2 regions of the Sinanaerobacter sp. ZZT-01 genome follow, and region 2 is predicted to be linked to the other one. Evidence: riboswitches for the same ligand, from Rfam matches in the RefSeq annotation. Region 2 holds a riboswitch; the other holds the start of a gene.
The links. Region 2 has a riboswitch for tetrahydrofolate ahead of U5921_RS08915 (folate family ECF transporter S component). Riboswitches for the same ligand answer to the same signal wherever they lie in the genome.
Positions count from the first base shown of each region.

Region 1 (6,205 bases), 290 kb from region 2:
CTTTTTAATCTCAATTTTACTCTGGTTCTGTGGTGTATCACTCAAATGCGTATAGCCTGTCTCTGCCTTGAGTATTTGAATCGATCCGGTTGTCCATTCTTCCACCGATTCATCTACAATCTCCTCTTCATTCCTAAAAGATTTATAATTTGTAATTTCTCCGTCCAGATTTAAAATAACTATGGGCAAATTAGAATAGAAACCGTCTTCTACTGTAAAATCTTCTGAAATATATTGCAAGGGGTCACTTTCATCTTCGTTCGCCGGAAGTGTAAAATAAGTATGTGTACTAACTGCATCTGATGCTAAGTTCAGCAGATTCTGTCCCGTGCGCAGAAAGAACAGCAGCAACAGACATAAAATATTGATTCCCAATATAATATAGAGTCGTTTTTTTCGAGTCATTTGCTTTTCTCCTACTGCCCTTATAAGCGATATAAAAATTATTGGCTGATCTCATCATCTTGGCGCACCAGGCTGATCGATTTCACACCTGCAATATTGGATAGATTCTTGATGACAGAACCATATTTTTTTTCAGCATCACTCAATAATTTATCAGAGAGTTCATAGATGCTCTCACTTGACTGCTCCTGTACAAGCGTATTTTGTACTCGTAAAACAGCCCTTCCTCCAAACAATAGATTTATTTTCTTTTCCACCTCATCCATTGCTTGGTTATCTAATTTAATAATAGCCATGATTCTTTCATTGTTATGAATATGCCCAAACACCACTAGGAACATAAAGATAATAACAGAACCAATTCCAGCTACTAAATAATCTGACACACCACAGCAGATCCCGACTGCAACTCCCCAAAAAAGATATGCCGTATCTCTTGTATCTTTTATCGCTGTACGAAACCGAACAATCGAAAGTGCACCCACCATCCCTAAAGATAATGCAATATTATTTCCAATTACATTCATCACCAGTGTCGTAACTAACGTGATCATAATAATGGATACATTAAACCTTCCGCTGTATACCGGCCCGGAATGTGACATCTTATAAGAAATATAAATCAAAACACAGATGACACAAGCAGCCAAAAAGTTGATGATTACATCTGGTATTGTCAGGTTACCCGAGTTTGCAATTAAATTATTGTATAAGAATTCTTTCAAAATTACCACCTCCCTTTCTTCATAACCATACGTGCCCTGCAATATTTACTATTTGAAATCTGCGTACGCCCGATATGCCCGAGTATAATTTTAATATAAGTAAATAAAAAGTTATTATACTTTACTTCTAATGTGATCTCTCCTGGTTTATTTACAGGATAGGTGATCAAATTGGGTTGAAAAAGTGCAAAGCTGGCCTCCGTCGCTCTTAAATTAGCATCAATCGTCACTCTTATATCATTTTGCTCTACATAATATGCTTGCCGATTATACTCAACAACACATTTGGGCTTGTAATTTCTGCTTAGCATAAATGCATATAGCCATTTTGCAAAAGGTTCTGCTCGATTACCTAGGAATGAATAATCACTGCGTGACATCTGCTCCGCTTCAGTTCTTGATACGGTAAGGGAACGTTTTCTTTGATGAATCCCACTTTTTTCTTTTAGCTCCAGTTTTGCAAAATCAGCGTTTACGTTATAAATTCTCAATCTAATTTTCTGTCGGTTGTCATAACCCTGCACCTTATCTTCAAAATCCGAATCATATAAAGTATCAAAATACAAAGAACGCACTAAGTACCCATCTTCTTTATTATTGGGGTCCGGTTTCATCAGCTGTCCTAGTTTTGCTTTCAAATTTGCAGCTTCCGTTAAGGAAATCAGATATTTTAGTTCTCTTCTATGAACTTCCAACATAAATCATCAATCCTCCTTACCGCTCGTCTGGGTATTTCATCTGTCTCAGCTGGTCATAAGTCTTAAAATGGATTTGCGTGTTTTTACGTTTTCTTTGATGTACAATTCCTATGCCGCAAAATGTGGCAAATAGGAGGCATGCAGTTAAGACATCTTTAAAAATATGATAATAGACAACACTCCCGATCACAGTTGCTCCGATCACGGTAGAAAAAAGATATAAGTTTTTTCTCAAAAATATTATAAGCCCTAATTTTTCAAACAATCGTATCAGGATTTTAAATGCAAAGAAGCTTATACATATTCCTAAAAAGACAACACTCACAAAAAAAAACATTTTTAAAATCATATTATCAGGCAGTTTGTTAAATACTCCAATAGCAAGATACCCAAACCCACTAGCGGCAAGCATTAGACATAAGGTTTGGAAATATTTATACCCCCACAAGCAAATGAATACCCCGACTGTCATAGATGCAAGCAAGATCAATAAAGAAACTGCATCATAGGTAAATAAAATTTTTCCTTCCCATTGCGGTAGCTTAAAAATAAAAGCATCCATCCATTTACTTTACCTTTCTTATTAATTTTTTGTATTATAGCCTATCGTATATTTTATTTTTTCATTATACCATGTAATCAGCGTAAATGAAAAGAACTGTATATTATAACAAAAAAACTATAAAAATGAAAAAATAGCTGTACTAGGTAGTCATTCTCTTTTTTTATATTATTCTAAAAAAGTTCATTAATTATCATGAAATCTTTTTTCTGATTCATTGAAATTAGAAATGTATACAGGGAAGCCGTTTAATTTGACAATATAAAAAAAGGATGCTACCATAAAGAAAATATTATAATCATGAGCAGAGTAGGATTTTGTGCGTAAATCAAAAGATTTTCAGTGCCTTCTGAACGGGGAGTTGTCAGAAGGACGAAAAGCCGATTATAGGCTTACGGTACAAAGTTCGCATCCCGCTGCTGCATAAGAAGAAGCAGTGTCATTATTTATTTTGCCTCCTGTTATGCAGCCTCGCTGCATAACAGGAGGTGTTTTTATGTTCACAACTTAATACATCAATTTAAAATCACGCTTTTTATCATGTTTCCATTAAGAAGGGAGAATTTAAATTGAAGAAATCATCTTTATATATACACCGCATCACAATATCTGCAGTTTTTCTGAGTCTTTCACTTATTTTAAAAACAACATCTTCTTTTTACATACCTATATTTGGACAAAACGGAATAAGTATTGGGATCTCAGGGATATTTTCTATTATGCCCTCTATCCTATTCGGTCCTGTATATGGCGCTGTTGTCTCTGGACTTTCTGATTTTTTAGGCTATCTTTTAAAACCAAACGGGACCTATATTCCCCTTATGACTCTGGTCGTGGCTGCAGGTGGGTTTATCAGAGGTGCATTATGGATGGTACTAAGAGATAAAGACAGCAAAAAGATGAGAATTGCAGTTGCCGCATGCTCGATTCTCTTACTTATTATCGCTCTTTGCAACATTACATTTTTATCTGCTGACGGTATCGGGCATGATTTTTACAATCATGTACAAAAGGAGCAGATTGACACAGATAAAATGCACCTGATCAGCAAGCTTCTCATTACAAGAACAATGAACACAAAAGACCCCTCAGCCAATTTGGATACTTATATCAATTTTGTAACAGTTGGACTAATCAGCAGTGCTGCTTTAGGTATTCTTTTGTTAATCTCTGATTTTTTTATAACGAAAAAACTTCTTGGCGATAATAAAAAAGGGCAGATTCCACAACTACTGATTGCTATGATTGGCAGCGGTTTGCTTGTGACTACTCTTAACACAATCGTATTACGCGAAACCATCTTTACTGCATGGAAGGCATTCCCATTCGCGGCTGTATGGATCCCTCGTATCATTGAAGAAATTCTAAGCAATATGGTTAAGGTTTACTTTGTAGTTATGCTGCTTGCTATTATTCAAAAGCATCATAGCTTAAATGAATTCCTTCCTCAATCTTCAAAAGTCCAAAAAAATAGAATCTCAAAATAATTACAATGGATAAAAAAAGAGGGGGTCAAGTCCCCCTTTTTCATAGTATTTCAGCAATTAAATTGCAGGTGCAAAAAATTTCGAAATATATATCTCGTTCTGTTCGTTCCAGCCCCCGCTCCAAGCGATCTGCCCATTATCAATAAACATGAAGTAATTACAACATTGAGCAAGCAATTCCGGATCATGGGTAATAATAAGCAAGGTTTTTCCCAATGCACTCAGCTGTTCTAGATTATGCGCGACTTCCAGCATATTTTTATAATCAAGGCCGCTTGTGGGTTCATCAAACACTATAATCTCTTTATTAGAAACAATCGCACTGCCAATTGCAACGCGCTGTTTTTGCCCGCCTGAAAGTGACATAGGGTGCAGCTTTGTATATTGGGACAGATTCAAGCTTTCCAACAGTTTCTCTGCAATCTTCTTTTCCTCTAATTCATTCTCGCCTGGCATGCTCAGTAAAATTTCATCCAATACACTCTCTGTAAAAAGCTGATGATTTACATCCTGCATAACCATATAGCCGGCTCGAATACGTTGTTTGGATGAATAAATTTTCCCTTCCATCTCCAAAATACCCCGTGCCGACTTCTCAAGACCGCATAAGCATTTAGCAAACGTACTTTTACCGGCTCCATTATTGCCCAGCACACCAACAATTGCGCCCCTTGGAATTTCAAGAAGAGGAATGTTTGTAGCCAGTGTCTTCCCGTAGTAAAAAGAGAAATTCTTCAAGGTAAGCCTGTCTTTTCCAAAGCTTGCTTTTTCAACTTTTGTGAAATCAACGGGATGCAAAGAACGCAATCCCATAGAGCGTAGTTTATCCAGCGGAAGTGCCTTAAATTCTGCTGTAGTCATATCCCTCTCAATCTTTCCACCCTTCATATAAATGATGCGATCCGCTAGCTCCATTAAATAGTACAGTCTGTGTTCTGCAATAATTATAGTCCTGCCCTGTTTCTTCCATTGCGCAATCATATATTTTAAATCCCCAATTGTTGAAACATCTAGATTGGAGGATGGTTCATCCAATACTAGAATTTCCGGAAGCATAGCTGATACGGATGCGCAGGCTATCTTTTGCTTTTCACCGCCCGATAAAGCAAACAAACTCCTTCCTAAGAGATCCCATATATTTAATTCTGTTGCAACTTTTCCAATGCGCTGATAAATTTCTTTTTTGGAAATGCCTGTATTTTCACACCCAAAAGCAATTTCTCCCGTCGTATCTACATTAAAAAACTGTGAGCTTGGGTTTTGAAAGACTGACCCAACCCATCTAGAAAGCTGATAAATTGGTGTCTTGGAAATACTTCTTCGGTCTAGTAGAACTTCTCCCTGCAATGTTCCCTCATAATATTCCGGTACAAGACCATTGATTAAACGCGTAACTGTTGTTTTCCCACAGCCGGATTGACCGCACAATACAACAACTTGTCCAGAGGGAATCGAAAAATTCAAATGGTGTACGCCATCCTCACGCTCTGTACTGTGATAAATAAAAGAAACATCTTTGAATTGTATCATACTCTTCCTCCTTCACAATAAAGACCAAGCGACCAAGCCAATGGAAACAGCACCTATTAATGCATCATATCCAGTAAATCCAATTACTGCTATATTGCTTCTTTTTTCCGGATTGCCTAATCCACGTGTTAGAGCCGCCGCAGACAATTCATCACCAATCTTCACAATAGACATCATCAGAGGTATCACTCGATATTCCAAAAAAGCAGCAGGATTTCGCCAAAATTTTTTCGTTCCAAATTGAATTTCCCTCATATGCATCGCGTTGGTAATGGCCGATGATTCTTCCTTAAGCGTCGGGACAAATCGGAATACTACTGCAATGGGAATGACAAAGCTTTGCGGTATATGCCAAATTTCCATCGCAGCTACAAATTCACTGACTTTGGTTGATTCAATAATGTAATATCCTAACATAAAAGTTGGAAACAAGCGCAATACCAACGCAATAAGTAACACGAAAACAGCATTGATAATCTGTGGCAACGCCACTGTATTTTTTAAATAAAGTGAAAAAATACCGAGGACAAATAACCCCCCATAAATAAATGCTGTTTTCTTCTGTTCGTTGATGATTAAAAAAAGAAATGGAATGGCTGCAAGCGCCGATACAATCGCTATATTTTCATGCACAAAAAACAGTAGTGTTGTTACAAATGCCATAAATATAATTTTCGTTCGAGGATCAAGCCAAAATCCTTTTCTTTTTTCAGGTTGATAAATGAGATAGCTTCCCATTAAGCAATACCCGCCCTTTCAAAGTGTTTTTTGAGCATTTTTCTTCCAAGCAGCGCTCCC
Region 1 covers NZ_CP141728.1:1,566,558-1,572,762, reverse strand. The annotation lists gene U5921_RS07490 (CotH kinase family protein) at 1-405, opposite strand, end outside; gene U5921_RS07485 (DUF4956 domain-containing protein) at 444-1,139, opposite strand; gene U5921_RS07480 (polyphosphate polymerase domain-containing protein) at 1,133-1,828, opposite strand; gene U5921_RS07475 (hypothetical protein) at 1,845-2,390, opposite strand; THF riboswitch at 2,694-2,811, shown strand; gene U5921_RS07470 (ECF transporter S component) at 2,960-3,877, shown strand; gene U5921_RS07465 (energy-coupling factor ABC transporter ATP-binding protein) at 3,935-5,407, opposite strand; gene U5921_RS07460 (energy-coupling factor transporter transmembrane component T) at 5,420-6,145, opposite strand; gene U5921_RS07455 (MptD family putative ECF transporter S component) at 6,145-6,205, opposite strand, start outside.
Region 1: linked by a shared signal. The riboswitch ahead of U5921_RS07470 (ECF transporter S component) and the one ahead of U5921_RS08915 (folate family ECF transporter S component) in region 2 are both predicted to bind tetrahydrofolate.

Region 2 (6,205 bases):
CCTAAAACAAAAAATGCACTTAATAATATCGCACAGTATTTTCTATTTCCTAAAAGCTCCAACATGCTGTCCGTATTTCGATTCTCTTTCTCTTCATAGTTTTCTCTCTCCTCTTTTAAATCAAACTTTTCTCTCATAATAATCCAAACCATAATACCAGCTGCAAATGAAGTCATTGAAAACAGAATAAAAATCCATTGCAGACCAAAATAAGAAGCCAATTGCCCGGCAATAAATACACCGCCTGCATAGCCAACAGCTCCCCACTTTCGAACAGAGCCAAAATCGTGACTTGCTTCTAAGGTCATCGTATCTGCCAATGGGCAAATCGGAACTTGAAAAAAGAATAATAGAATATAACCCATAAGAAAAAGATAAAAATCGGATATCTGCAAGAGAAATACAGGGACAAGAACCGCAGCAAAGCAGAGAAACAAAACTACATGTTTGTTATTATTTGTTTTATAATATATATTTCCCCAAACAGGTGCAGCAATGATACCAATTGCAGTTGCAGATGCTGTCACCATGCCGATCTGTGTCCCTTTAAATCCCAATCCAAGCAAGTATTGTCCAATTAATGGGAAGACCGATCCCATCGCCGCATAAACAAAAATATAAAGCAAAGCAAATTTATAATAGTTTTGTTTCATACTCATCTCCTGTTCAATTTCTTTTTTTCCTTTTCATTATATAACATATTTTTGCATAGGGTACAAAATTGTGTACAAAATAATTAATAATTATAATAATAAATAAGATTGGTAGGTGCAAAATGATTATTATATTAATAAGGACATTTATATTATATTTAGTCGTATTATTTGTGCTTCGGGTTATGGGAAAAGGTGAACTTTCTAAAATGGACCCTTTCCAAATGGTCATTCTTTTTATGATTGCCGAGTTAGCTTCACTCCCCATTGAATCTCCGGATGTTTCTCTGCTCAATGGCGTAACTGCATTATTTTCTTTACTGTTTCTTCAAGTATTGATTTCAATTATTTCTTTGAAAAGTGAGCGTTTTAAGAAAATAATAAGTGGAACTCCCTCTATTTTAATTGATCGAGGGGCGCTTGATTTACGTGAAATGAAACGTCTGCGAATCAGTATTGATGATTTAATCGAGCAGCTGCGTTTAAAAAATTATCCTTCCATCGCTGATTTGGATTATGCTATTTTAGAGGTAAATGGTGATTTAAGTGTTATTCCTTCACCAAATAAACGCCCCGCAACTCCTTCCGACTTGTCCATAAATATGAAGGAAGAAACACTCCCTATGGTACTCATTGCAGATGGAAATTTATATAGGCAAAACCTTTCTCGTTTAAATATTACCGAAAATGAGTTAAAGGGTGAACTTCTTACTCAAAAAATTACAAACTATAAAGATGTGTTTCTCTGTTATGCAGATGAAAAGAAAACACTTCACATTTATCAGCACGACGATCCGACAAATCCAGTGAAACATATTATTAAGGAGGGTGAAAATTAAAAATGCGGTCTTTTATCATATCACTTGTTACGATTCTCCTTACATTAGGAATCTGGGTTGCTTTCATGTTTTATTGTGAAGATAGTATCGATGACTTATCAAAAGATCTTGAAAATCAGATTATCACTGAAATTGAAAATGAGAACTGGGCTACAGCAGAAGAAGCATTTAAAGATTTTTCGGATCAATGGCATGAGAACAAAAAAATATATACTTTTTTCCTTGATACAAAAACCTTGCTTGATACTGATTTTTCCATAGGGCGAGCAGAAGCTTATATTAAATTGCAGGATAGCCCGTTAGCACTCGGTGAGTTATCATGCATTCAAGAACAGTTAAAGTTTCTCTATTTGAATGAAAAAATTTCCCTTGAAAATATTATGTAAGCATAGTATGCTAAAAAGCAGTAGAGTAAATATTGCGCGTAAAGTGTCATAAGATGGGATGTTGCTTATGAACGAAAAGTGAAGGCTTGCGGTGTAATATTGCGTCCACTACTGCATTAGAGAAATGAATAGGGAAATCACGAAGATCCTTTCCTCTTTAGTGTAGTTTTGTGCTATAGCTATATTAAATTAGAAAGGATTTTTTAGTATGAAAAAAAAGCTAACTACGCAGCATTTATTGCTGAGCACTCTTTTTGCTACAATCAGTATTATTTTAACTCGTTTCTTAGGCTTTTATCTTCCATTTCTGGGATTTAATTCGGTTCGTATTAGTCTAGGAAATATTCCACTTATCCTATCTAGTTTCCTCTTAGGTCCCTTTGCCGGTTCCATTACCGGCGTTTTAGCAGACTTGATCGGTGCTACTATGTTTCCAGCAGGTGCCTATTTCCCCGGATTTACATTGAGCTCATGTCTTACCGGCTTATTGCCCGGTTTGCTGAAACCTATATTAGGCGGGAAAATGAAATGGAAGAACGTCCTCTTGATTACACTGATAACAGAAACCATCTGCTCTATTGGCTTAATCACCTTATGGCTCTCCATTATATATGGGACAAGCTATTTTGCATTGCTATTACCAAGAATCCCTGTAACAGTTCTTATGACATTTGCATATTCTTCGTTAGTAACGCTCTTATACCAGCGCCTTCGAAAACAAATCAGCTCTTAAGCCATATATACTTTAAAAAGGAATCGCTGTAAGCAAAACCCATAAAAGGATTCCGGGCACGCCTAGTAAACCCACAATCGCTGCAGAAATAAAATTTAAAGCTAAATGAAATCCAAAACATCCGCCAATCCAATTAATTGCTAATATCGTAATCCCACCCAAAACACTGTTTATAATAAGCCGTACAATTAATTTAATTGGCACTAGAAACATATACCCTAAAACATAAAGCAGTAAAATGCCGATTGCATAGGCTAATAAAATTCCAATTTCAGCTTGCATATCCATAAAATCAACTCCCTCCCGTATAATTTATGATTACGAGCATAAAATAGAATGAAAAACGGAAAGGGATGTGAAAGTAATGTGGAAAAATTTTATTAACCTTCCTCAGCCAGTAACAGAAGAAAGTAAGCTAGTCAGCTCAATTAATAAAGCGCAAAGGGACTGGCGTGATGCAGAATCACGTTTCAACGAAGCCGTTGACGCAGATTTAATTGACCAAGCCATTTATGATATGCTCGCAGCAAGAACAAAATACGGTTATCTTATGAAATTAGCTAAAGAAAAAGGGCTCCACTGTTAGGAGTCCTTTTCTTCATTCTCTTTTAAAATAGCAACTGAAGCGCTCGCACCGATGCGGTCCGCTCCTGCTTCAATCATTTTCTTCATTGTTTCCAATGTTCGAATTCCGCCTGATGCCTTGATCTGCATGCTGCTACCTACCGTCTTTTTCATCAGTTCAACATGATGTACGGTTGCCCCTCCAGAAGAAAAACCCGTGGACGTTTTGACAAAGGCAGCTCCTGCCTCTTCTGCAAGATGGCACCCAATTACAATTTCTGTATCATTTAAAAGACAAGTCTCTAAAATCACCTTAACGATCGCATTGCTCTGTTTTGCTGTCTCAACTACTTTGCGAATATCTTCTCTCACAAAATCTAGTCTTCCATCTTTCAATGCGCCGACTGCAATTACCATATCAATTTCTTCTGCTCCTTGCGAACAGGCCCATTTTGTCTCAAATACTTTTGTCTCTGTACCACAAGCTCCTAAGGGAAACCCTATCACAGAAGCAATTTTTACCTTGCTGTCTATCAATTGCTTTTTTGCGAAACTAATATAACAAGCGTTGACACAAATTGCATAGAATTCATATTTCTTTGCTTCTTCGCAAATTTGAAGAATCTCCTTCTCGGTTGCATCGGCCTTTAAAAGAGTATGATCGAAATATCCATTGTAACGTTTCATCCTCAGTCCCCCTTTACAATACATGAAAGAAAAAAGAAGCATTACTTTGCATCTTTATTTAAAATATGCGTGGTAATGCCTCGTTTAAAGCAAGTCAAATTATTTTACAATCTCACCAAAGGAATTGTTTCCAAGTCCAGCTGCATTTCCTTCATCGGTGTCCAGATGAATTTCACAATCATGTCCTTCTCCGGAACGTACTAACACATTATCAAAAATCAAAGCTCTTTCACCATCTACTTTAATTTTTACGATATCCTTATCCTTTACGCCAGCTTCTTTTGCCTGCTCCGTGGAAAGGTGAATGTGACGCAATGCTACAATCACACCATGATCCAGCTCAACTTCTCCCGCAGGTCCAACCAGTTTAACACCAGGTGTCCCTTCCAGTTTTCCTGATTCACGAACCGGTGCAGAAATGCCAGCTGTTCGTGCATCCGTCATAGCAAGTTCTATCTGTGTTTCACGGCGAACCGGTCCTAACACACGAATACCTTTCAACGTATTTTTAGGACCTACAATATCAACTTTTTCTTCACAAGCAAACTGTCCCGGCTGCTTTAAATCCTTGGTTGGATGTAACTCATGACCTTTCCCGAATAATACTTCGAGGTCGGCCTGACATAGATGCAAATGCTTATTTGATAATCCAATTGGTGCTTTGTAACTCATTTTTATACTCTCCTTTTTTTATGTACATAAATTTCTATTATTAAAAGGCTCAAAATTGAGTCTCTATAAACAACTTATTTTTCAACGAGACACGTAATATACGGAATATTACGGTACATTTGATTGTAATCCAATCCATAGCCTACAATAAACTGATCTTCTACCTCAAATCCAGTATAATCGGCTAAGATGTCTGCACTTCTTCTTGCTGGTTTATCAAGCAAAGTACATATTTTTAGGCTTTTGGGATTTCTTCCCATTAAATAGTCTTTTAAGTATTTCAAAGTTAATCCAGAATCAACGATGTCTTCAATAATCAACACATTCTTCCCCTCAATTGCCGTATCCAAATCTTTTAAGATACGAACAACTCCGGAACTCTTGGTTGAAGCACCATAGCTGGAAACAGACATAAAGTCAATTTGCACATCTAAATCGATTTCTCGGATCAAATCCGTCATAAACAATACTGCACCTTTTAGTATGCAAACAGCCAAAATAGATTCGCCTTTATATTCTTCGGTAATCTGCTTCCCTATCTCTTTGGTTCTTTTTTTTAGCTGTTCTTCACTAATCAAAATCTCACCAAATACATATTGCTTCTCTTTCACTATCGTCTCTCCTTATTTTCTGCAATCCTCCTTGCAGTCCTTATTACTCTCCTCAGATGTACATGTTTCGTCCTCACATACCTCAAAGTCTACATCATTTATTACATTTTTTCCACGATACTTTTTAGTGGTTGGCTTAATTTCATCATCTCCCACCCAATATTTATTCAATTCATCTCTTAGATGCCCCAAAATAAATACCCAAAGAATAAAGTCATCCAAAAATCCTAATATGGGTATAATTGGAGGAATTAAATCAAAAGGAAGAAGCAGGTATACAATGCCTACAATAATTAGCGCTTTCTTCCTTTTGGGCACAGATTTATCTTTCATCATGTATATAATGGTTTTTATACGTTTGATTATAAAACTTAAGCTGATAAATTGCATGGCCTAATCCTCCAGCAGTAAATCAAAAATCTCCAACAACTCGGTATTTCCGGTCTTCTTCAGTGAAGAGACCGGAACAACCAAGTCCTCTTGTGATAGTTTTAAAGTTTTTCGGATGATGGATAGATTTTTAGATAGCTCATTTCTTGAAATTTTATCTGCTTTAGTTGCTACTACAATACCATCCAAATCATAATATCGAAGCCAATCATACATCTGCACATCCTGTACAGATGGTGCATGACGAATATCGACGAGCTGGATCACCTTTAATAAATTCTGTCGGCTGGATAAATAATTTTCCATCATATCTCCCCAGCCTTCCGAAATGGACTTGGACACTTTTGCGTATCCGTATCCCGGAAGATCAACAATGCGAAAGTCATCATTGATCTCATAAAAATTTATCGTTCTTGTCTTTCCCGGATTACCACTGACACGAGCAAAGTTCCTTCGATTTAACAGCATATTGATAAGCGAAGACTTTCCGACATTCGATCGCCCTGCAAAAGCAATTTCCTTTTGGTCATCCTGCGGATATTGAGCTTTTTTAACCGCTACCGCCAACAAGTCTGCCTTTTTTATAATCATAACTTTCCTCCGTCTATTGACCTTACTTTACCAAAGCTTCTTCCAATGCATCTTCTACTGAATCCAGCAAGACAAATGT
Region 2 covers NZ_CP141728.1:1,853,058-1,859,262, reverse strand. The annotation lists gene U5921_RS08930 (MFS transporter) at 1-653, opposite strand, end outside; gene U5921_RS08925 (DUF421 domain-containing protein) at 776-1,492, shown strand; gene U5921_RS08920 (DUF4363 family protein) at 1,558-1,878, shown strand; THF riboswitch at 1,898-1,991, shown strand; gene U5921_RS08915 (folate family ECF transporter S component) at 2,087-2,611, shown strand; gene U5921_RS08910 (pro-sigmaK processing inhibitor BofA family protein) at 2,624-2,899, opposite strand; gene U5921_RS08905 (YaaL family protein) at 2,976-3,197, shown strand; gene deoC (deoxyribose-phosphate aldolase) at 3,194-3,862, opposite strand; gene pduL (phosphate propanoyltransferase) at 3,962-4,534, opposite strand; gene hpt (hypoxanthine phosphoribosyltransferase) at 4,609-5,145, opposite strand; gene U5921_RS08885 (YkvA family protein) at 5,158-5,535, opposite strand; gene yihA (ribosome biogenesis GTP-binding protein YihA/YsxC) at 5,539-6,126, opposite strand; gene lon (endopeptidase La) at 6,149-6,205, opposite strand, start outside.